DNA from 3 places in the Priestia sp. P5_B4 genome. Region 3 is predicted to be linked to each of the others. Evidence: riboswitches for the same ligand, from Rfam matches in the RefSeq annotation. Region 3 holds a riboswitch; each other region holds the start of a gene.
The links. A riboswitch is a leader RNA that binds a small molecule or an ion and turns the genes downstream of it on or off. The one in region 3 is predicted to bind S-adenosylmethionine.

Region 1 (8,303 bases), on a different contig from region 3:
TCTGTTTTATCTGTTAGCTGTCCGCGAATTTCAAGCCCAAGTAAAATATTTTCTTTAATGGTTTTCCACGGAAACAAATAATCTTGTTGAAGCATATAACCGATGTTTGGGACTGATGTTCCGATATTTTCACCGTCTATTGTGACAGAGCCGGACGTTGGTTCAATCAAGCCTGCAATAATCGATAGAAGCGTTGTTTTTCCACATCCGCTTGGGCCGAGAAAGGAAACAAATTCTCCTTCTTCAATAGACAAATTAATATGTTCAAGTGCAGTGGTAGCAGACTTTGTCGTAAGATACATATGCTGAACATCTTGAATGTGAAGTTTTGTCATATTACTCACTCATTGCATCTTTTGCGAATTTTGTGTTGACTAGCTTGTTGTGATCGATGTGTCTTGGAAGTTCTCCAGATTCATCCATTATTTTTTGTAAATGATCCCACTCTTTTTGATCTAATAAAGGGTTAGTTGCAAAAGATTTTTGGGATTTATAGCGGTCAATAACAGTTTTCAGCGTTTCTTTAGGCGTATCTTCGAAATACGGTGCAACCACTTCAGCAATTTCATCTGTGCTATGTGTATTCACCCATTTTTGTGCTTTGTACATAGCTCGAGTAAATTTAGCTGCTGCTTCAGGGTTATCTTTTAAATAGCTTTCTTTGGCCATAAATGTTGTATAAGGAACTGTTCCTGATTCTTTTCCAAAGGAAGCAACGATATGTCCTTTTCCTTGTTTCTCTAAAATACTAGCCGTTGGCTCAAATAATTGAACGTAATCTCCAGTACCAGAAGCAAAAGCATTCGCAACGTTAGCAAAATCAATGTTTTGAACGAGTTTTACATCTTTTTTAGGATCAATATTATGCTGTTTCAACACATATTCCCCTACCATTTGCGGCATGCCGCCTTTACGTTGACCAAGAAACGTTTTGCCTTTAAGCTGATCCCATGAGAAGTGATCGACTTTTTTACGTGCTACTAGAAATGTTCCGTCGGTTTGGGTTAGTTGTGCAAAGTTGATGACGGGATCACTAGACCCCTGTGCATATACGTAGATTGAAGTTTCCGAGCCGACTAGGGCGACGTCGATGCCGTCAGATAAAAGTGACGTCATTGTCTTATCTCCGCCCCACGTTGTTTTTAAATCTACCTTTAGTCCTTCTTCTTCAAAAAAGCCTTTTGAAATAGCGACGTACTGGGGAGCATAAAAGATAGAACGAGTTACTTCGCCAACACGAACCGTTTGTACAGATGTTGTTTTGCCGCAGCTAATTAGTGGAATGAATAAAATCATAATAGCAAGCAAAGAAAAAAGCCATTTGATTGGTTTCATAAAGCAAACCCCCTTAAAATAATAAAATATTTTATGATAATGTATGTAAAGAAGTGGAAGAAGGTGAGTGCCTATATAACTATGTGGAAAATCAAAGAACTATTAGTCAACAATTGAAAGTACACCTTAGCGGGAGAAAGCAGGCTAGTTATATAAAGAATGGAGGAAAAAAATGAAAGATGGAACAATTCTTCATAAACAGCGTTTCCCATCATCAAACCCTCGCGTGGCGCTGTGGGTGATTACATATGCATGTCAAGGACTTAAGATTAAAGGAATGCTCGCAGAGCCAAAAGAAAAAGGAATGTATGACGGCTTTTTATACTTAAGAGGAGGTATTAAGAACGTAGGAACGGTTCGTCCTGCTCGACTCATTCAATTTGCTTCTCAAGGTTTTATTGTGATGGCTCCGTTCTACAGGGGAAATCAAGGAGGCGAAGGAAACGAAGATTTTGCTGGAGATGATCGTTACGATGCTTTTGCTGCTTACGATTTACTGAAACAGCTCCCTAACGTCCACCATGACCGCATTCATATTTTTGGGTTTTCAAGAGGGGGAGTGATGGCTTTACTCACAGCCATTGAAAAAACCGACAGCCGCTCTCTTGTGTTATGGGGAGGCGTCACGGATATGGTGCTGACATATGAAGAAAGAGAAGATTTAAGAAGAATGATGAAGCGGGTGATTGGAGGAACTCCTTCTAAATATCCTGAAAGATACGAATGGAGGACCCCTTTGCACCGTGCTCATCTCGTCGAGCCGCCGGTCTTGCTTATTCATGGTTTAGAAGATAAAAACGTGTCGATTGATCATTCCTATCAGCTCGAATCTAAACTAAAGAAGGCCAATAAAAAAGTTACCAGCTGGTACTTCGAAAACTTTCCACATGCTTTTCCACCAAAAGAAAACCGAGAAACGGTGAAGAAGTTAACGAAGTGGATGAAAGCGCAATAAAAGATATGCTACGATAGAGAAAACAAGTAGAATAACAGTGAGGAGTGAGAAAAAATGGGGATGCCGCTAGAATTAAATACAATGATTGTGACAAAAGGCAACGAAAAGCGTGTAACGGATAACATTTTTCAAATTGAGAAAAAAGGATATCGCTTGTATCCGTTAGATATTCCATTAAACGTTCACAAAACGAAAAATGGAGAATGTATTGGAACTGCTGTTGTGCGTAAGGTAGAAATGGAGCAGGAAAAAACCATTGTCACATATGAACTGACAAAATTACATTCGACTAACTAAAAAAACGATCGTCTATAAGACGATCGTTTTTTTATTAGACTCTAGGTCCGCCTAATGTTGAAATGTCAGATGCTACATCGTTAAAACGCTTGAAATTAGCTTTGAATTTAGCAGCAAGCTCAGTTGCCTTTTGGTTATAAGCTGTTGCATCGTTCCATGCTTTAGAAGGCTGAAGCACTTCATCAGGAACGCCCGGAACATGAGTTGGAATCGATAAACCAAAAATAGCATCTGTTACTGTTTCGGTATTAGCGAGTTCTCCTTCAAGGGCTGCTTGAACCATAGCTCGAGTGTAACTTAACTTCATTCGTTCGCCCACCCCGTATTCACCGCCGGTCCATCCAGTATTTACAAGGTAGACATTTACATTATGTTCATCGATTTTCTTTCCTAGCATTTCTGCATAAGTTGTTGGAGCAAGAGGTAAGAAAGGCTCACCAAAGCATGTAGAGAAAGTAGCCTGTGGCGATGTTACGCCGCGCTCTGTTCCAGCTAACTTACTAGTGTATCCGCTCAGAAAATGGTACATTGCTTGTTCTTTTGTAAGCTTGCTGATTGGAGGCAAGACACCGAAAGCATCAGCAGTTAAAAAGACAATAGCTGTAGGGTGCCCGGCAACGCTTGGCAATACCGTATTATCAATAGAGTCAATTGAATAAGCGGCACGAGTATTCTCTGTTAAACTATTATCATTGTAATCTGCTACTTTCGTATTTTGATTTAACACTACATTTTCCAGTACGGCGCCGAAGCGAATTGCATTGAAGATTTGCGGTTCTTTTTCTTCGGAAAGCTGAATGCACTTCGCGTAGCATCCTCCTTCAATATTAAATACACCAGAGCTTGACCAACCGTGCTCGTCATCTCCGATTAAACGACGGTTTGCATCAGCAGAAAGCGTTGTTTTACCCGTTCCAGATAAACCAAAGAATAATGCAACGTCACCTTCTTCTCCTACGTTAGCAGAACAGTGCATGGATAGAATATTGTTTTGAGGAAGTAAGAAGTTCATCACTGAGAAAATAGATTTTTTCATTTCACCAGCGTATTCAGTTCCTCCAATTAGCACAATGCGTCGCTCTAACGAAAGAATAATGAAGGTTTCAGAATTCGTCCCGTCTGTTTCAGGGTCAGCTTTGAACGTTGGAGCTGCTACAATTGTAAACGGCTTCACATCATCATTTGTTTTTTGTTCGGCTGAAGGGCGAATGAATAACTGCTGAGCGAATAGGTTGTGCCATGCAAATTCATTAACTACTTGAATTGGTAACTGATACTTTTTATCAGCTCCAGCATATCCATTAAAAACAAAAAGTTCATCCTGCTTCTTTAAGTGGGTTAAGACTTTTTTGTATAGCGCATCGAATCGCTGAGCAGAAATTGGCTGATTGACAGGTCCCCATTCAACCGTTTTTGAAGACACAGCATCGCTTACAATAAATTTATCTAAAGGAGAGCGACCTGTATATTTTCCGGTTTCGACTGACACAGCACCTGTAGAAGTCAGCATTCCTTCGCGTCGAGCTAGAATTTTTTCAACAAGTTGTGGAACAGATAATTGGTGTTTTGTTGTTTTTAATTGAAGCAAACCATTTAATTCGATAGACATATCAACAGTACTCATGTGCACTACCTTCCTTTTTTAGCTATTATTTATTCATTAATGTTTGAAATTTATAATTAGTATAACACATTTATTTAATTATTCTATACTATTTAACTAAAAATGTTTGTGTATTATAAAAAAATGTACGTTATACCTATTTTAGACACATGTATATGTGCTAGGAGCGAAAAAAGTGAAGCTATTTTAAGTGAAAGCCTCATTTTGATCTGTCTTATTAACTAAACTTAGTGATGATTCTTAATAAGGTGTACTATTTCGGAATTTGAGTATGTTACATTAAAACAGATTCAAACATAAAGAGATGATTTCCATTTGAATGTTGTTGACAGTGAAGCGCTTTTTCATGTATTATATGTCCTTGAACGGATACTCTCTTATCCCGAGCTGGTGGAGGGACAGGCCCTATGAAACCCAGCAACCATCGTCATTTTTTTGTGTAGACGATAAGGTGCTAACCTGATGCAAGGGCACAACCTTGATCGATAAGAGTGAAAGGCTTATGTAGAATTTGATACCTTTCCTCGATACAAGGAAAGGTTTTTTTATATTTTTTAACGTGTAATGAAAATAAGGGAATGAGTACCGTATCACAATGTATCGTATTTATAAGGAGGAAAACTGATGTCAACACAACGTCGTCTGTTCACGTCAGAATCTGTTACAGAGGGACATCCCGATAAAATTTGTGACCAAATTTCTGACTCAATTCTTGATGCTATCCTAGCAAAGGATCCAAATGCTCGTGTTGCTTGTGAAACAAGCGTAACAACTGGTTTAGTTTTAGTAAGTGGTGAAATTACAACTTCTACTTACGTGGATATTCCTAAAACAGTTCGTGAAACAATTAAAGGAATTGGCTATACTCGTGCAAAATACGGATTTGATGCTGAAACTTGTGCAGTATTAACATCTATCGACGAGCAGTCAGCTGATATCGCTGCTGGTGTAGACCAAGCGTTAGAAGCACGTGAAGGTCAAATGTCAGATGAAGAAATCGAAGCAATCGGAGCTGGAGACCAAGGCTTAATGTTTGGTTATGCATGTAACGAAACAAAAGAATTAATGCCTCTTCCAATTTCATTAGCTCATAAACTTGCTCGCCGTCTAACAGAAGTACGTAAAGAAGAAATTCTTCCTTACCTTCGCCCGGATGGTAAAACACAAGTAACAGTTGAATATGATGAAAACAACAAACCTGTTCGCATCGATACAATTGTTATTTCAACTCAGCATCATCCAGAAGTAACGTTAGAGCAAATTCAACGTAACTTAAAAGAATATGTTATTAATCCAGTTGTTCCAAACGAGTTAATTGATGAAAATACAAAGTATTTCATTAACCCAACAGGACGTTTCGTAATCGGCGGTCCTCAAGGAGATGCTGGTTTAACTGGTCGTAAAATTATCGTTGATACTTACGGCGGATATGCTCGTCACGGCGGCGGTGCATTCTCTGGTAAGGATGCAACAAAAGTAGACCGTTCAGCAGCTTATGCAGCTCGTTATGTTGCGAAAAACATTGTAGCAGCTGATCTTGCTGATAAATGTGAAGTACAACTAGCATATGCAATTGGTGTTGCACAACCAGTATCTATTTCAATTGATACATTCGGTACAGGAAAAGTTTCTGAAGAAGTACTAGTAGACGTAGTACGCAAAAACTTTGACCTACGTCCAGCAGGCATCATTAAAATGCTTGATTTACGTCGCCCAATTTATAAGCAAACAGCAGCTTACGGCCACTTTGGTCGTACGGATGTGGAGCTTCCTTGGGAGTTCACAGACAAAGCGGAAGCATTAAAAACTCAAGCTTTAGCTAAATAATAAAAAAATCTCCGTGAAAACGGAGATTTTTTTATGCCAATTGAATATCTGCAGCAGATTTTTCTACGACACCTTCATATTCTGAAAGCAAATGCTGAAAAATGGCGTCCCATGATTGAGTAAGAGCATAGTGTCTCGCTGCATGGCCAAAGTGAAGCCGCTGGTGCAAATCATCGAGTAAACCTGTAATAGCCGAACTGAATTCTTCTAAGGAGTGAGGTTTGCAAAGATAGCCGTTTCGCCCGTGCTGAACCATCTGTTTAACTCCTCCTGCATTTGCTGCCACTACAGGAGTTCCAGAAGCAAGAGACTCCAGTACAACATTTCCGAAGGTTTCTGTTTCTGAAGGAAAAACAAACAAATCAGATGATGAATAGATATGAGCAAGTTGCTTACCTTCAAGGAAGCCTGTAAATGTCATATGCTCAGATGCTTGCTGCTGCATTTGTTCTTTTAAAGGGCCGTCTCCTACAATAACCCAGTGAATTTGATGGCGGATATGATCCGGTAGAGATCGTGCGATTTTTATTAAAAAATCAGCGTTCTTTTCTTTAGCTAATCTTCCTACATACGTTAAAATGTAGGGCTTTTTAATATTATATTTAATACGAATATCAAAGCGGTCATAGTGGGGGTGAAATAATTTATGATTTACTCCTCGCGACCAAATAGATACGTTGTGAAACCCTTGTTCTTCTAGCTGCTGTTTGGTCACTTCAGAGGGAGCGAATATTTTTTGTACAGGTTTATAAAACCATTTCATATATTTTTGCAGTGGTACACGCATTTTTTCAAGTTCATAGTGAGATAAATAATCATCAAACTTGGTATGATAAGAGCCGACAAGAGGAACACCTAATCTTTTCCCGTAATAGGAGCCGCAAAGCCCCATTGTAAAAGGAGTGGCCAAATGAATAATAGAAGGATTGAATTCCTGCAGCTGCTTTTTAATTTTTAGAACGTTTGGCAATGAAAAGCGGCTGTTTGGATAAAGGAAAAACGGCATGCTGAGCGAACGGTGAACATACGTTGAAAATGACTGATCATGAGCAAATTCAGGAGCAAATACCTGGATGGGAATTTGCTTTGATTTGACATACTGGGTAAATTGATAAAGTGTTTTAGCAGCTCCGTTAACTTCTGGAGCAAATGTATCCGTAAATAAAGCAATTCTCATTAGTACTCCTCCTATCAATTAAGTTAAAAATATGTTCAGTGACACAGCACCTGAAAAGATGCCCAGTATCAGGCCTACCATGACATCCGTCGGATAGTGCAGACCGAGATAAATTCTTGAAATTCCTACCGTTACTGCAAGAGGCAAAAGAACGGCAGTGAAGGCTGGATAAACAATCATAAGAGGGGTAACCAACGAAAAAATAGCTGTTGTATGCCCAGACGGAAATGAATGATCTTTTAAGGGATTTTCTAATACTTTTGTATATTTTAATTGAATATAAGGTCGTTTTCTCGGATATAGTTTTTTAGCAATGGCGACAGGAATATGACTAACGGCTAGAGAAAACGCACAAGCGTAAGCGACGGATGAAGGATGCAGAAATAGCAGCAAGCACGCTATCACAATGGTAAACGTGGCTCCGCCAGTGTGAGTTAGTAAACGTAAAAATCTATTTAAGTGCTTTCGATCAAAATGTTGGTTTACGCTTTTGAATAATCGGCATTCGGCATCATATACATACTGAATTAACTTGGCTTTCATAGAGTCGCTCCCTTTTCAATAAATACGTCTTTATTATTCAGTTTAATCTTTAATTGTGTAGGCAGTACTAAAACGATGTAAATTAATATGGAAATTTCTTTACAATTGTGGAGAGAATAGAACATGATTGGAGAGTTTGTGGAGATACTAAAAAAATTCCCTCAGTATGACTTTCTGAGGGAACGTTTCCTTTATAATGAAGAATCAGATTTCTTAATAGATTTATAATACTGCCCTTTTTCTACATATTCTGTACGAATGCGCTGCATATCTTTTAAATCCTCTTCTGTCAGAGTGCGGATCACTTTAGCAGGTCGGCCGAGTGCGAGAGTATTGGGGGGTATTTTTTTACCGGGAGGCACTAAGCTTCCAGCACCGATAAAAGCACCTTCACCAATTTCCGCACCGTCTAAAATAATAGAACCCATGCCAATGAGCGCGCGTTTGCGGATGATGGAGCTATGTAAAATAACTTGATGTCCTACTGTTACATCATCCTCAATAAGCAAAGGAGCATTTGGGCTTTGATGGAGTGTTGATTGATC
Region 2 (7,801 bases), on a different contig from region 3:
AAGGCATCATGAATACGTTCCATTGCCCCAATATCCACTCCTCGCGTTGGTTCAGCAGCAAGTAGAAAAGAAGTGTTTTGCCCAAGCTCTCTGGCAACAATCAATTTTTGCAGATTTCCCCCTGACAGCTCTCCGGCTTTTTGCTTAGATGAAGTGGCTTTAATCGAAAATTCATTTATCCATTCCTCCACGCTCGACTTGAATATCTTTCTTTTCAGCCAGCCCATCTTCGAGTAAGAAGCTTTATACTGATAGCCCATGAGTGCATTTTCTTCGATCGTATCGTCCTTAGAGGCTCCCCACATATAGCGATCTTCTGGAATATGAGCGATTCCTGCCTCTCTTCTTTCACGCACAGATCGCCCTGTAAGATCTTCATCCCCAAGTTTAATACTTCCGCTATCTGTTTCTACTAATCCAGCAATTGTTTGAAGAAGCTCCGATTGTCCATTTCCCGAAACGCCTGCAATACCTACAATTTCGCCTGCAGAAACGTGAAGAGACACATTTTGCAATACGTTTTTTTGTCCTTTTCCTTTTAAAAAGAGATTTTGTACGTTTAAATGAGAGGTACCTTGTGATGGTATTCTTGCAGGACGCTCTTTTAATTCTCGCCCTACCATCAGCCTGGCTAGGTGGTGAGCATTGGTATCTTCTTTACTTGTGACGCCGGCTACTTTACCATTTCGAAGAACCGTAATGCGGTCCGCTACTTCCATCACTTCTTGCAGCTTATGTGTAATAATAATGATACTTTTACCTTGAGAAGCTAAAAAACGGATTGTTTTTAATAGTTCCTTCACTTCATGAGGAGTAAGAACGGCGGTAGGCTCGTCTAAAATAATGATTTCTGCTCCTTGATACAGCACTTTTAAAATTTCAATTTTTTGYTGTTCTCCAATTGAGCAATGTTTTACTTTCTTATGAACATCTACTGAAATTTGATAGGTTTGGGTTAATTGCTGTACATCTGCTTTCGCCTGCCTTCTATTAAAAAAGAGGCCTTTCTTTGGCTCATGCCCCAAGACAATATTTTCAGCCACTGTAAAATGCGGAAAAACCATAAAATGCTGATGCACCATGCCTATTCCATTTTTGATCGCATCTGCAGGAGATGAAAACGAGACGGTTTTCCCATGTAGCTGAATACTTCCTGAACTCGGCTTTTCCATTCCGTAAAGCATCCTCATCAACGTCGTTTTTCCAGCGCCATTTTCTCCAACCAGCGCGTGAACCTCGCCTTTTTTCAGTTTAAAGGACACGTTATCATTTGCTGAAAATGAACCGTATTTCTTCGTCAAATTCGTTAACTGCAGCAGCTCACTCATTCTATTCATTGCTCCTTTCCCCATTAGGATTTTTTCAAAAATAAGAAAGAGAAGCCAGCCTTACTCGACTTCTCTTTTCAACTCACTTTGCTAACGGATCTTTTACCACTGTTTTTCCATCAATAATCGAATCTTTAATTTCTTTTAATTGTTCAATTACACCTTGCCCTACAAAGTCATTAAGAGGCGTCTTGCTGTCTTGAGTCACATACGTTAACCCAACACCTTTTTCTTTTAAGCCGTATTTCACTACACCGGATTTAAATTTGTCATTTGCGAGTGCTTCTACCGTTTCATAAGCAGCCGCATCAGATCCTTTCAACTGCGATAAAACGATATGCTCAGGATCTACTTCCGTAYGGTCAATATCTTGGCCTGCCGTATAAAAACCTTTTTCTTTTGCTGCTTCAAATATACCCAAGTCGCCTACCGCTGAAGCTCCGGCGATAAAGTCAGCTCCTTTTGAAGCCTGTAAAATAGCAAGTTCTTTTGCTTTAGCTGGATCAGAGAAGCTTCCAACATAGTTTACTAGAAACTCTGCTTTCGGATTTGTTGATTGTAATCCTTCTTTAAAACTTACCGTCCATTTTTTTAATAATGGAATATCATCAGCAGCAACCATTCCTACTTTATTCGTTTTTGTAACTAATCCTGCTGCTGCTCCTAATAAATATGAAGCTTCTTGTTCACGGAATACAACGCTTCTTACATTTGGTAAATCGACCACTGTATCAATAATCGCAAATTGACGCTGCGGGTTTTCTTGAGCTACTTTTTTCAACGCATCTTCGGATTCAAAAGAAGATGTAATAATCAAGTCATAGTTTTCTGCTACGGCAGCACGCAAGTTACTTTCAATGGCTGCTTGATCCGTAGATTCAATTGTCTTCACATCAATGTTATACTTCTTTCCAGCGCGTTTTGCCCCATCATCCATTTGTTGAAAAAACGGGTTAACTCCAATCTTTTCGGGTAAAACAAGAGCAATTCGCTTCTTTCCTTTCTCTTCACTTCCACTGCTTTTTGTGCTTTTTGACTGACAGCCAGTTACGAGTAGTACAAGCGCAACTGCTAAAACAAGAAATCTCTTCATTTGACTTACTCCCCCTATRATATAAAAAAAGCTCTTCCTTTATATAAAGGAAGAGCTCGTTAACCAAACGTCTCTTCCTCATCTTCAAGAACATACTGTTCTTAAGGATTTGGCACCATTCTGTCATAGACAGCGGTTGCCGGGTTTCACAGGGCCAGTCCCTCCACCTCTCTTGATAAGGAAAACAATAGCTATTTGTTTTATGTAATATAGTCAATATTATATAGTCAATATTAATAGTTTTTTAACAATTGTCAATATTATTTTTCTTTTTCATGCAAAAAAACTTTAAAAACACATAGGATTATACGGTTTTAGTCTACTAAAATACAGATCAATCTTCTAAATTAATCATCACATGCCTCCTAGCAAAGCGCTTACGGTAAGTCTGCTAGTCTTCTAGAAGGGCATGTGTAGCAGAGCACTTTTATTACATCTCTTTTGTTAACCCACTATTGATTGAAAACACTTTACCAAGAATGTTAGACTTTTCCTGATCGATATTTTTTAAGAGGTGTTAACGTTGAAATTGATGAAAGAATTATCTGGAGTAGCTATTGGACTCATTATCGCTTTGGCGGTTTCAAAAATCTTTTTTGATACCCCGACCAACATTGGAATTGTAGTTATTTTTATTACTAGTATGGTAGTAGCAGGTATAGCAAAAGCGAAACTAAGATAAGATAACCTAACTAAAAAACACCACCTTTTATTCGCAAGGTGGCGTTTTCTTTTAATGATTTTAGTATGTAGTAATTCTAAGTGAAAGCTTTTACCCTTCTCCATCAATCATCGTATACTTCTTGGCAAAACGCTTGTAGTAAATTTGCTCATCCTCTTGTCCATCGTTAAAAACAAGTCGGTTATGATCAATATCTTTTTCTTTTAACATATAGCCTTTTTCATTCATCATATGAATATATTCATCTAAATGTCCTTTTTTTACCATATAGTGAAGAGCATCATCTGAATCTGTAGTCCTCGCTACATCTTGACTTCCCACTTCTAGCTTGAATACAGCTGTTGCTGTTTGAACGGGACGATAATCTCCAAACAATCTTTCCCAATTTAATAGCAGCAGCGCTCCGGAAATTATTATACACCCTCCAGCCGCCACGGTTAGTACAAAACCTTTTGACACTACTTTCTCTCCTTTACATTCTTTTTCTTCTATTTAATACAACGGATTGCCCTAAACTTGTTTTTACGCCAAGTCCTAGATACACGGCAGCACCTAAAGCAATTGAAATACAAGATGTGCTAATCGCAAGTGAAGATGCAGACAGCTTATTTTCTAAAAAATAGTGAGAAGTATAATTGCCGATAATCACAGCGGCTGACATCACACTTACTAATAAAACAGGTGTCAACGCAGCTTGTCCCAGTGATTGAACTCGGTAAGAAATGGATTTTTCAATTAAATAAAAGTTATATATAACCGATACACCATACCCTCCGTAAGTCGCGACAACCGGTCCAATTTCTTTTAAGCTTGAAACCAGCAGTACGTTTAATACTATCTTCACAACAATTCCTAAGCCCAAGCCTAAGATTAGCTTCTTTTGCTGATTAATTCCTTGGAGAATTGCGGCTGTTACTGTAAAAAGAGCAAATAAAATGGCAGCAGGCGCGTACCATTGTAAAACAACTCCACCGATTTCAGGACTGTTTTTTGCTCCAAAAATCATCATATATACCGGCTTGCCTAATAAACAAAGCCCCACGGCAGCAGGAAGAGTAAAAAATAACAGCAGCTGCAGTGTTTTTGTAATTTTCCCTTTTACTTCCCGTAAATTTCCTTGCACAAAGGAAGACGTAATGCCCGGAATCAGCGACATGCTGAAGGCAGTCGCTAACGATACTGGCACCATCACCAAAATCTGGGCTAATCCAATAACGGAGTTGATCGTTTCGGCTTTAGCTTGTCCATATCCTATTGATTGAAAGAGCATGTTAATCGTAAACGTATCAATATTTTGATAGATAGGAATAGCTAAACCAACTAATACAAACGGAACGGCGTATGTTACAAGCTCTTTGGACATTGAAGAGAACGAAACGGACTTATTATTCTTTCCGCTGTTCACTTCTTTCATAATCAACCGCTTGCGCTTCAAATAAACCGCTCCAAGAATCACAATTCCCCCTACGCCTCCAATAAACGCTCCAAACGTGCCGATTCCAACAGCTTTTGTCATTGTGCTATGAAAAAGTTGAATAACAGCGTATGCTCCTGCTAAAATGAACAACACTCGCACTATTTGTTCAGTAATCGTACTTAGCGCGGCCGGTCCCATAGACTGGTTACCTTGAAAGTAGCCTCGTAATAGACTCATAGGCGGGATAACAATTAAAGCAAAGCTTACCATTTGGATGACATACACTACGTCTTTTTGACTATTTCCTGAGGAATCTTTTCCGTTAATGACTAGTTCAGCGAGCCACGGTGCCATCGTATAGAGGACTAAGAAACCTATTATGCCCGTTATTGTCATTAATAGAAGTCCTGCTTTTAACAAATCTTGTCCCGCACGGTAGTTTCCAAGACCGTTATATTTCGATACATACTTCGAAACAGCAAGCGGAAGACCCATTGTCGACAAGCTTAGCATCAAGGTATATGGACCGTATGCATACTTATAAAGCGCGTAACCTGACGTTCCCACTAAGGCTGTGAAAGGAATAATATAAATAAAGCCTAAAATCTTTGTTAATAAAGAAGACGCTGTTAATAAAAGCGTACCTCTCATCAAATTTTTTTCCATACATCAAAACTCCAGAAATAAATATTGTATTTTTAACAAATACTTGATTTATTGTATCATACTTACAATTATTATCTAGTTTTTTATAAAACATTAGAACCCTCTCTATATTACGTTTTTTACCTAATAAAGGAATATAAACCAATCTTTTCACCTATGATAAATGAATCGTTTTTTGCTTTTTACTTTAACTGACGTTTACATTCTAAAAGACGTGTTACATTATATATATCAGTTACCAACTCAACTAAGACTCCTTGATTATTCTGGCCTACCTGTTCTTTTAGGTAGACTGAGGTTGCTAAATCGTTATATATAGGAGGAAAAAATCATGAAAATGAAACAACGACTATCAAAAGCAGCGGCGGCTGCAACGATTACAGGAATTGCTGCGTTTGGATTTGCTCCTGTCGCTCAGCTTGATACACCAGCACATGCAGCTACATCTCAAGAAACAAGCAGTCAAAGTCAAACAGCTGTAAAAAACATTAATGAAATTTACAACGCCGCAGTAAAAGGTGAAGTGCCACGCTTAACGGCAGACTTCAAAATTGGCAAAACACTGCGTCAAGACGTTCGCGATCAGTTCGGTCCCCCGCCTGAAGGTTCATCAAACAACTTTGACTACTATCACGCGGAAATGGGTCACCCTGGATACGCATTTGGCTATGATCAAAATAACGTCATTAACGAAATCCGCTATTTTGGTACAAATGTAGAGCGTCAAACAAATCTAGGCTCCATCACCCAAGCTAACTTAAAGAAAGAATTAGGTCAGCCGAACTTTACAGGCAAAGTAAAAGGTGATGGTACTACTCAAACGAAGTACACCTATCACGCCGGCGCCTATGATCTTGAATTCATTTTTGATGATAGCAAAACGTTAAATCACGTTAATTTAGTTAAAAAACCTTAAGTAATAGAAAAAGTAGCAGGCAGCCTGCTACTTTTTTTCATGAAATAAAACCAATGCTGAATCCGCTACGTGTTCATACCCAATCTCCATATAAATCTTGTTAGACGTAGGATTTGTCATATCTGTGTATAAACTTGTTGTTTGAAATCCTTCGTCTAGCATAAGCTGAGAAAGCGTGGATACACAGCTTGAGGCATAGCCTTTTTTACGTTCTTTTTGAGGCGTATATACAAAGTTAATCGTAATGTTATGGGCCGTTGGACGCGTAGCATTGGCAATCGAGACATACTTGCCATTCACTTCCCATAGGAATAACCTTCCTGCTTTAATAAAAGCTTCTCCTGTTTTGGCAGCTTGTTCTTTTGATACAGGCTCTCCAATGACGCCCATAAACTCCCAAATCCATTCTGTCACGAGCGGAAGGTGTTCCAATCTTGCTTTTACCAGCATTCCTTCAGCTTCCGCAGCTTTTTTTACTTTGTCTAACCGATAAATACGCTGATCCATTTTTAAAGAAGCTTCTTGATTTTTTAGCGCTGCTAGTTTTTGAGAAAGATATAAAACTGTTTGTTTCTCTCCAACTAAGCCCGGTATGTTGATTTCTTGTAACAGCTCTGCCGCTTCGCTTAGTTCAACCTCCGTTAGCTGCTGTATCTGAGACAGGATGATTTGCTTAGGATGGGTTTGCAGTAATACAAGCGCAGCACAGCTGTCTTTTAAAATAACACCCATAAAATTTGGTTTGCTGCTTTTATTTAAGCTGTGTAAAATGCCAAGCGCTAAGTTATGAAGAATTTCATTTTTCGCTAAAAGCGGTTCTACATGGTTTTTAAACTCCTGCACTTCTCTATATTTACATAGCTCAATCATTTTCTTTGCACCTCCATCTGATTTTCCATTTTTCAGTAAAAATATTCTAACATAAAAAAGCTCTTCCTAGTTTCCTAGAAAGAGCTTTTTTTAGAGAACGTTATTAACTTGATAAACATACATCGTACGTATGCTTTGTATAAACAAATCCTTCAAAAATAAGACGGGCTGTACGCACTACTTTGATTCCGTTAACCTGTCCAGCTTTCAGATCCACACTGGTTTCCATAATTCCCATTGGATGAGCAAGTCGAACGGTATCGCCTTTTAATTGAACCATTTCTGACGGAAGCGTGCCTTTTGTATAGATAGCCGCTGTTGTACAAATTGCTCCTGTAATGGCAAGCGTTTGATGCGGTTTTTGCATCGACATCATGCGAATTAATACGTCCATTTGAGAAGCCGCTTTGTCTCTGCCCGTCCCGTCGCGGTGGTCCATAGGAGGAGAAATAATCGTCATTTTTGGAACCGCTGGTGACAGTTTGGTTGCTTTGTCTTGAGGTGCGAGCCCCGTTTTTCCAGCTGCAATGGAGCGAATTTCTTCAAATAGCTTCAGCTGTTTGTCCGTGTATTCATGCGGAAGTTCTGCTCCCTTTAGGCCAATATCCGCTGCTTTAACAAATACAAGCGGATTTCCTACATCAACAATTGATGCTTTTATTATCCCAATGGATGTTTGCAGAAGATCAATAGCGTTCCCCGTCGGAAGCAGTTTTCCAGTAACGGCTCCTTCTCCGTTTTCAAACGAAAGATAAATGGGTGAACCCGTACCTGGCACTCCAGGAATCATACACGATCCTTCTGTTTTCACTTTTCCGTTTTCTACTTC
Region 3 (8,303 bases):
TTCTTTAAAATCCAGCTTTTAGCTTATTTTTTCTTTTTTAATACATAGCATCCATACAAAAGCTAGTCCAATATAGCCAAATATCGGATATAAAAACTCAAGAAGCTGGGCATATCCGAATTGCCCAATAATAAAGCAAGCCAAGATAATAAACGCAAAAGCTTGTTTGTCATTGAGGGGAAGAAATGACTGAAGCTGCTTAGCGATGCCAAATACATTTCCAATCAATGTAGTAAAAATCTCGCCCAACACAACTACCGTAAATAAAACATTCACCCACGCTGAGATATTTTTAACAACGGCACTCATCGGAATATCAAGTTGAAATGAATAAGGCAAATTGGAAAGGGCAAGATGAGTAGAAACAAGCATAAACGTAAGTACACATCCTCCTATTAAGGCCCCTTTTGTAATCACGCTCCTATCTTTCACCGAGCTTCCTAATGGGACCAAAACGGCCTGAGCCAAAGCTAGATTRAGGGAAATATATAAAAAGGGACTAACCGCCCACTTCCACTGCGTGACGAGCGTTAAATCCGGCTTCGTTTGAATCAGTGAGAAATAGCTGATATTCGGCACAAAGATGATAAAAGCAAATGAAAGCATCATCGGCACAACAAGAGAATTAACCATTAAAATACCGTTAATTCCTTTTGCAATAAATATATAAGTTAAAACAATTGTAAAAATCATCCCAACAGGAGGCCACAGCCCAAACTGTTCTTTTCCTATTGCTCCCGTACTCGCTAGCATGACTGAAGTTACTCCAAATAAAATGACAATCATTACACCGTTTACCACTTTTCCAAGCACATCACCAAATAAATATGTATTAAGCTGCTGATAAGAAGAAGCCCCAATTGCGTGCGAAAGCAGCATCATTTTTGAACCTAGCCAAATAAAAAACAAGCCGCTGACCAAAATTCCGACCATTCCAAGTTCCCCGTACTGTGTAAAAAATTGAACGATTTCCTTGCCTGTTGCAAAACCGGCTCCTACAACAGTGCCTACATACGTAGCAGCAACCTGCAGCGTGAGTTTCCACCTTTTCATGCCCATCACCCTTCTACCCTTCATAGTTCACTATATGTAGAAACGATAAAAAAAAGACGAGCCTTTTCACGTGTAAATCTACGCATATCCCAGTGCTTGTGCCTTTTGGTTTATTTTTTTCATTTTCTTTTTGTATTTCTCACAAAAAACTCCTTAACCCCTAACATAACAGTCATTTTCAAACAAAATATACGGATATTTTCCCTTTAGCTTTTAAATTTTCCTCAATATTTGCTGGAAATTCACAATTTACTGTTGTATAATTTCTAAAAATCAGATAAATTATTAAATAAGTATTCTTTCTATTTAAAAAAATATGTTTCAATTATATACAATTGATTCTTATCATGAGAGGTGGAGGGACTGGCCCTTTGAAACCRCAGCAACCAGTCGTTAGAGACATGGTGCTAAATCCAGCAAGCAATTTATTGCTTGGAAGATAAGAAGGCGAAAAAAGTCTTCTTCTTAAGAAGACTTTTTCTATTTTATCGGCATATTGCATAAAACGAATCACTCGTGAAATAGAAGCGGAACAATTTAAGGAGGTTTTGACATGGGGTTACTTGAAGATTTAAAGTCTAAAATTTTAATTGGGGATGGTGCCACTGGTACCCTCCTTTACTCACACGGTATTGACAGCTGTTTTGAAGAACTAAACATCACCAAACCAGAAGAGGTTTCTCGTATTCACAGAGCCTATGTAGAAGCTGGTGCAAACGTTATTCAAACAAATACGTACGCTGCTAATTATCAAAAACTTGCCCGTTATGGATTAGAAGATTCAGTCAAAGACATCAATGTTGCTGGTGTAAAATTAGCGAAACAAGCTGCAAAAGATCAAGCTTACGTGGTTGGTACACTCGGCGGAATTCGTTCTTTCCAAAAAAACGCTATTAGTTTAGAAGAGGTTAAGCGAAGCATTCGTGAACAGATGTTTTGGCTTTTAAATGAAGGCGTGGATGGCCTTTTGTTTGAAACATACTATGATTTCGAAGAATTAAAAACCGTTCTTACACTGGCAAGAAAAGAAACGGATAAGCCTATTATTACTCACGTTTCCCTGCATGATATTGGCGTACTTCAAGATGGCCGTCCTTTAGCAGATGCATTAAAAGAATTAGAGGCGCTGGGAGCAGATGTTGTCGGGCTAAACTGCCGTTTAGGTCCTTATCATATGATTCAGTCTCTTGAAGAAGTACCGCTTCCTGATCGTGCTTTCTTATCTYCTTACCCTAATGCCAGCCTTCCGGCGTATGTGGAAGGAAAGCTGGAATATGAAACAAATGAAGACTACTTTGTAGAAAGCGCGCGTTTATTCCGCGAACAAGGGGTTCGCTTAATTGGAGGATGCTGCGGTACAACACCAGCTCACGTACGCGCAATGTCATCTGCCTTAAAAGACCTGCCTCCGATTACAAGCAAAGTCGTTAAAATGAGACCTGCCGTTACGGTTCAAGAGCGTGAGCAGCAGGATAAACCTCATATGCATGAAATTGTGAAGAAGCGCCGCTCGGTTATCGTCGAGCTAGATCCGCCTAAACAGCTTGGTCCGACGAAATTTTTAGAAGYCGCAAAAGCACTTGATAAAGTCGGCGTAGATGCTATTACATTAGCTGATAATTCTCTTGCCTCACCTCGCATCAGCAACTTGGCAATGGCAACACTGATGCAGCAAGAAACAAAAGCACGACCGCTTATTCATATTACCTGTCGCGACCGAAATTTAATTGGACTTCAATCTCATTTAATGGGACTTCATACGCTAGGAATGAATCAAGTACTTGCAATTACCGGTGATCCGTCAAAAGTTGGCGATTTCCCTGGCGCCACTTCGGTCTACGATTTATCTTCATTTGACTTGATTAGTTTAATCGCTCAGTTTAATGAAGGACTATCTTATTCCGGCAAACCACTTGGTCAAAAAACCAATTTTTCCATTGCAGCTGCCTTTAACCCAAACGTGCGTCACTTAGACCGAGCCGTTCAGCGTTTGGAAAAGAAAATCGACTGCGGGGCTCACTATTTCATTACTCAGCCTCTCTATTCAACTAAGCAAATTGAAGAGGTATATGAAGCAACCAAACATTTAACAACACCGGTATATATCGGTATCATGCCGTTAACAAGCGCAAGAAATGCTCGATTTATTCACCATGAAGTACCTGGAATTAAATTGTCAGAAGATATTCTAGAACGCATGGATACAACGGGAAATGACCGAATCCGCGGTGAAGTCGAAGGTCTTGCGATTGCAAAAAACTTAATTGATACAGCATATGAGTTATTTGACGGTATTTACTTAATTACGCCGTTTATGCGCTATGAAATGACCGAAATTCTAACACGTTATATTCATGACAAGCAACTTGTTACATCAGAAAGGAAGATATAAATGAGCTCACTTATCGAACAACAACTAAAGAAGCGAATACTCGTCATCGATGGAGCAATGGGAACGATGATTCAAGATGCTGATTTAACCGCTGAAGATTTTGGCGGCGAAGAATATGAAGGCTGCAACGAATATTTGACTCGAACAGCGCCTCATGTGATTCAGCGCATTCATGAAGAGTACTTTGCAGCAGGTGCTGACATCATTGAAACCAATACGTTTGGCTCAACATCTACCGTACTTGATGAATACGATTTAGGTCACTTGGCGTATGAATTGAATATCGAAGCTGTGAAGCTTGCTTGTGCAGCCCGCGATAAATATTCAACTCCCGAATGGCCTAGGTTCGTAGCTGGAGCTATCGGTCCTACCACTAAAACTCTCTCTGTTACCGGAGGTATTACATTCCCTGAGTTAGTAGAATCGTACGAAGAGCAAGCTCGAGGTTTGTTAGACGGCGGCGTTGACTTGCTTTTAGTCGAAACCTGTCAAGATATGCTGAACGTAAAAGCCGCATTTTTAGGCATTACAGCGGCGTTTGAAAAACTAAAAACCGAAGTTCCTATTATGATCTCAGGAACAATTGAGCCGATGGGAACAACTCTCGCTGGTCAAGATATCGAATCTTTTTACTTATCACTGGAACACATGAAGCCTCTTTCAGTCGGACTTAACTGCGCGACAGGCCCTGAATTTATGACGGATCATATTCGCTCTCTTTCAGACCTAGCCACTTCAGCAGTTAGCTGTTATCCAAACGCTGGACTTCCGGATGAAGAAGGCAATTATCATGAATCCCCTGAGCTTCTTGCTCAAAAAATTAAAGGATTTGCTGATAAAGGCTGGCTGAACTTTGTAGGCGGATGCTGCGGTACAACGCCTGCTCATATTAAAGCACTGGCGGAAGCGGTAAAAGAGGTTGCGCCCCGTTCGCTTGATCGCTCCGAGCATAACCATGCTGTAACCGGTATTGAACCGCTTGTATATGACGATTCTATGCGCCCTCTTTTTGTGGGAGAACGTACGAATGTAATCGGTTCTCGCAAGTTCAAGCGTCTGATTGCGGAAGGAAAAATTGAAGAAGCATCTGAAATTGCGCGTGCTCAAGTTAAAAATGGTGCTCACGTTATTGATATTTGCTTGGCAGATCCGGACCGTGAAGAAATGGAAGACATGGAGGAATTTATTCAAGAAGTTGTAAAAAAAGTGAAGGTTCCTCTTGTAATCGATTCAACGGACGAGAAAGTTATTGAAAAAGCTTTAACGTACTCGCAAGGTAAGGTCATTATTAACTCCATTAACTTAGAAGATGGTGAAGAGCGTTTTGATGCAATCTTACCGCTAGTAAAAAAATTCGGTGCAGCTCTGGTTGTGGGTACAATCGATGAAACAGGCATGGCCGTTACTGCAGAACGAAAAGTAGAGATTGCTAAACGCTCACATGATTTGCTTGTTGAAAAACATGGCTTTAATCCAAAAGATATTATTTTTGACCCTCTTGTGTTTCCTGTAGGGACTGGTGATGTACAATATATTGGTTCTGCTGAAGAAACAGTTAAAGGAATTAAAATGATTAAAGAAGCCCTGCCTGATTGCCTGACCATTCTTGGCGTAAGTAACGTGTCATTCGGTCTTCCTCCAGTCGGACGTGAAGTACTAAATGCGGTTTATCTTTATCACTGTACGCAGGCTGGACTCGATTATGCCATTGTTAATACCGAAAAGTTAGAGCGCTATGCTTCTATTCCAGAAGCTGAAATTGAGCTTGCTAATGCGTTGTTATTTAACACAACTGATGAAACGTTAAGCACGTTTACCGACTTTTATCGTGATAAAAAGAAAGAAGCAAAAGTAGAAATTTCTACGTTAACACTCGAAGAACGATTGGCAATGTATATTGTCGAAGGTACAAAAGAAGGATTGCTTCCTGATTTAGAACAGGCTTTAGCTCAATATGATGATCCGTTAGATATTATTAACGGACCGCTTATGAAGGGCATGGCGGAAGTTGGACGTTTGTTTAATGACAACCAGCTGATTGTAGCAGAAGTGCTTCAAAGTGCGGAAGTGATGAAAGCATCCGTTGCCTTTTTAGAACCTCATATGGAAGCAACTGAAAATGATTCTGGAAAAGGCAAAGTGATTCTTGCAACGGTTAAAGGCGACGTGCATGATATCGGTAAAAACTTAGTAGACATCATTTTAAGCAACAATGGTTTTAAAGTAATAGATTTAGGAATTAAAGTAACGCCCCAGCAGCTGATTGAAGCAGTAAAAGAAGAAAAGCCAGACATCATTGGCCTGTCAGGTCTTCTAGTAAAGTCAGCTCAGCAAATGGTTTTGACTGCCCAAGATTTAACACAATCAAGCATTGATGTTCCAATTATGGTAGGAGGCGCTGCCCTTTCCCGTAAATTTACTGACTTTAAAATTGCCCCGGAATATGAAGGTGCGGTCCTCTACGCCAAAGATGCGATGGACGGATTAGCGTTAGCAAATAAGCTGCAGAACAAAGAAGAAGTTATTCAGCTTTTAGCAGATTTAAAAACGCGGCAAGAAAAGAAAGTAACGGTTCGAGAACGCCAGCCTCAAACCGCTCAAGCAGCTACGGCTGTTTTAGAAAGATCCGCCATTTCAACGGACGCTCCTGTTTTTGTACCTGCTGATTTAAAGCGCCACGTTGTTAAACACTACGATTTGGCACAGGTTCTTCCGTATATTAACTGGCAGATGCTTTTAGGCCATCACTTAGGACTAAAAGGAAAAGTGAATAAGCTGCTTGCTGAAAAAGATGAGCGCGCTGTTCAATTAAAAGAAACCGTTGATGACCTGCTCGAACTGGCACTAAAAGAAAACTTAATTAAGCCAGCGGTTATTTATCAGTTCTTCCCTGCTCAAGCAGACGGAAATGATTTAATTATTTATGATCCTGCTGATGAAAAAACAGAAATTGAACGCTTTACCTTCCCTCGACAAGCAAAAGGACAGTTCTTGTGCTTATCTGATTTTGCAAAGCCTAAAGAAAAAGAGATGGACTATGTATGTTTCTTCTCTGTAACAGCAGGAACAGGCATTCGCGAACGCGCGGCGAAATTCAAAGAAAACGGCGAGTTTTTAAAGAGTCACGTGTTCCAAGCTCTTGCGCTTGAACTAGCTGAAGGATTAGCAGAACGTGTTCATCAGCAAATTCGTGACCGCTGGGGATTCCCCGATTCGCCTGACTTTACAATGGCGGAGCGTTTTTCAGCCAAATACCAAGGTCAGCGTTTTTCATTCGGATATCCTGCATGTCCAGACCTTGAGGACCAAGCAAAACTGTTTAAATTACTTAAACCTGAAGACATCGGCATTCAGTTAACAGACGGTTTCATGATGGAACCAGAAGCTTCTGTTACAGCCCTTGTTTTTGCACATCCTGAAGCGAAATATTTTAACGTATTGTAAAATATGGCCGCGGTCTTTTAGACCGCGGCTGTTTTTTTACAGTGCACAAACCTGAAAAAAAGGCTGCGACAAATGGATTTTAGCTGAAGAAAGATCCGAACCGTAAATCCAGATTCTTAATTGAGAATCAACTACGTTCGGATTTTTTTCATTGTGATCGTGAACTGGATTTCATGTAGCTGTTTCTAGCTGTTGACTGAAGGGCAAGGCGAAGACTCCTGCAAAAAAAATTGATGCAGTTATGTCTTAATCTCTTTGAATTCACCGCCGGTCTGAGCTTTTTTTATGAGTTTCTTGGGAAACACTGATAGAATAAGGAATGTAATAAATTTGTAACGCTCTTGTCACAGCAAATTTTTCAGGGAAAGGAATTTTCAAGCAATGATTAAATTATTTGTAAGCGACTTAGATGGCACTCTTTTACACGAAGAAAAATACGTAGAACAGCATAATGCAGACGCACTTAGTGAACTTCAGCGCCAAGGAGTAGAGGTTTGTCTTGCGTCTGGACGAATGGATACGGAAATTTTAAAGATTTCTACTGATATTAATAATACATTTCATCGCATTAGCCAAAACGGAGGATTTGTGTGGACCAAAGAAAATCAAGAACTTCATGGAAAAGTGTTTGAAGATGATTTAGCGGTTCAACTTTATAAAAAAACGATAGATCCTAACCGTATCACGCTTGTCTGTTCAAACGACACGAATTATGTAGAGCAGCGAAATGAAGTTATTGAAGCGATTGAAACTCACATGTTTTTCCCTATCGAAGAACAAATTGAAATGACGGATTCATTTGGTCACGCTCTTTCTCCATCTAAAATCACGGTTCTTGGAGATCATGATGAAATGGTAGCTCTGCAAAAAGAAGTGAACGAAGAGTTTGGTGATTATATTGATACATATATTTCTGCCAAGCAGTGTTTGGATATTATGCCTAAACATATCAGCAAAGGAAATGCCATTGAAATTTTATTAAATCATCTTCAGCTAAAACCAGAGGAAATTGCATGTGTGGGGGATTCATTTAATGATATTCCTATGTTTCAATTAACGCCGAACAGTTTCGCTATGGCTACAGCTCCTGAAGCTGTGCAGCGCCACGCCTCTGCTGTTGTGTCATCTGTTAGTGAAGCAGCGGGTATTGTTTTAGAAAAAAATAAGCAAACCATCTAAAAAAAGCGGTCAACGTTTAAATTGACCGCTTTTATCTATTTAATAAGAAAACGGTAGTTATTTTTTCCGTAAAGAACGAAAAAATTCACCTAAGCTTTTTTGCTTTCCATCTGCATGCTCTCCGTGATTAACCAAGCTGCTGATTCTTTCTCGTCGAACAACAACCATAATAAGAGTGGCAAAAAAGATAATGGAAACGGCAATGACAACCAGTGCAAGAACGGATGCTACAATA

Region 1: it holds a riboswitch for S-adenosylmethionine, as region 3 does, so the genes downstream of both, metK (methionine adenosyltransferase) here and AC1DRF_RS07870 (bifunctional homocysteine S-methyltransferase/methylenetetrahydrofolate reductase) in region 3, are expected to answer to the same signal.
Region 2: it holds a riboswitch for S-adenosylmethionine, as region 3 does, so the genes downstream of both, AC1DRF_RS11765 (BMP family protein) here and AC1DRF_RS07870 (bifunctional homocysteine S-methyltransferase/methylenetetrahydrofolate reductase) in region 3, are expected to answer to the same signal.

Annotation. Positions count from the first base shown of each region.
Region 1 is NZ_JBFULJ010000002.1:21,113-29,415, reverse strand. It holds gene AC1DRF_RS00685 (ABC transporter ATP-binding protein) at 1-335, opposite strand, end outside; gene AC1DRF_RS00680 (ABC transporter substrate-binding protein) at 337-1,335, opposite strand; gene AC1DRF_RS00675 (alpha/beta hydrolase family protein) at 1,508-2,290, shown strand; gene AC1DRF_RS00670 (DUF2584 domain-containing protein) at 2,345-2,587, shown strand; gene pckA (phosphoenolpyruvate carboxykinase (ATP)) at 2,622-4,211, opposite strand; SAM riboswitch class I at 4,586-4,703, shown strand; gene metK (methionine adenosyltransferase) at 4,836-6,038, shown strand; gene AC1DRF_RS00655 (glycosyltransferase family 4 protein) at 6,070-7,215, opposite strand; gene AC1DRF_RS00650 (phosphatase PAP2 family protein) at 7,234-7,758, opposite strand; gene AC1DRF_RS00645 (gamma carbonic anhydrase) at 7,950-8,303, opposite strand, start outside.
Region 2 is NZ_JBFULJ010000113.1:362-8,162, forward strand. It holds gene AC1DRF_RS11760 (ABC transporter ATP-binding protein) at 1-1,328, opposite strand, end outside; gene AC1DRF_RS11765 (BMP family protein) at 1,411-2,421, opposite strand; SAM riboswitch class I at 2,497-2,603, opposite strand; gene AC1DRF_RS11770 (hypothetical protein) at 2,936-3,103, shown strand; gene AC1DRF_RS11775 (hypothetical protein) at 3,194-3,562, opposite strand; gene AC1DRF_RS11780 (putative polysaccharide biosynthesis protein) at 3,576-5,186, opposite strand; gene AC1DRF_RS11785 (YjgB family protein) at 5,518-6,102, shown strand; gene AC1DRF_RS11790 (GNAT family N-acetyltransferase) at 6,130-6,972, opposite strand; gene AC1DRF_RS11795 (PrpF domain-containing protein) at 7,076-7,801, opposite strand, start outside.
Region 3 is NZ_JBFULJ010000048.1:6,796-15,098, reverse strand. It holds gene AC1DRF_RS07875 (YkvI family membrane protein) at 19-1,053, opposite strand; SAM riboswitch class I at 1,393-1,499, shown strand; gene AC1DRF_RS07870 (bifunctional homocysteine S-methyltransferase/methylenetetrahydrofolate reductase) at 1,607-3,445, shown strand; gene metH (methionine synthase) at 3,446-6,889, shown strand; gene AC1DRF_RS07860 (HAD family hydrolase) at 7,271-8,068, shown strand; gene AC1DRF_RS07855 (hypothetical protein) at 8,126-8,303, opposite strand, start outside.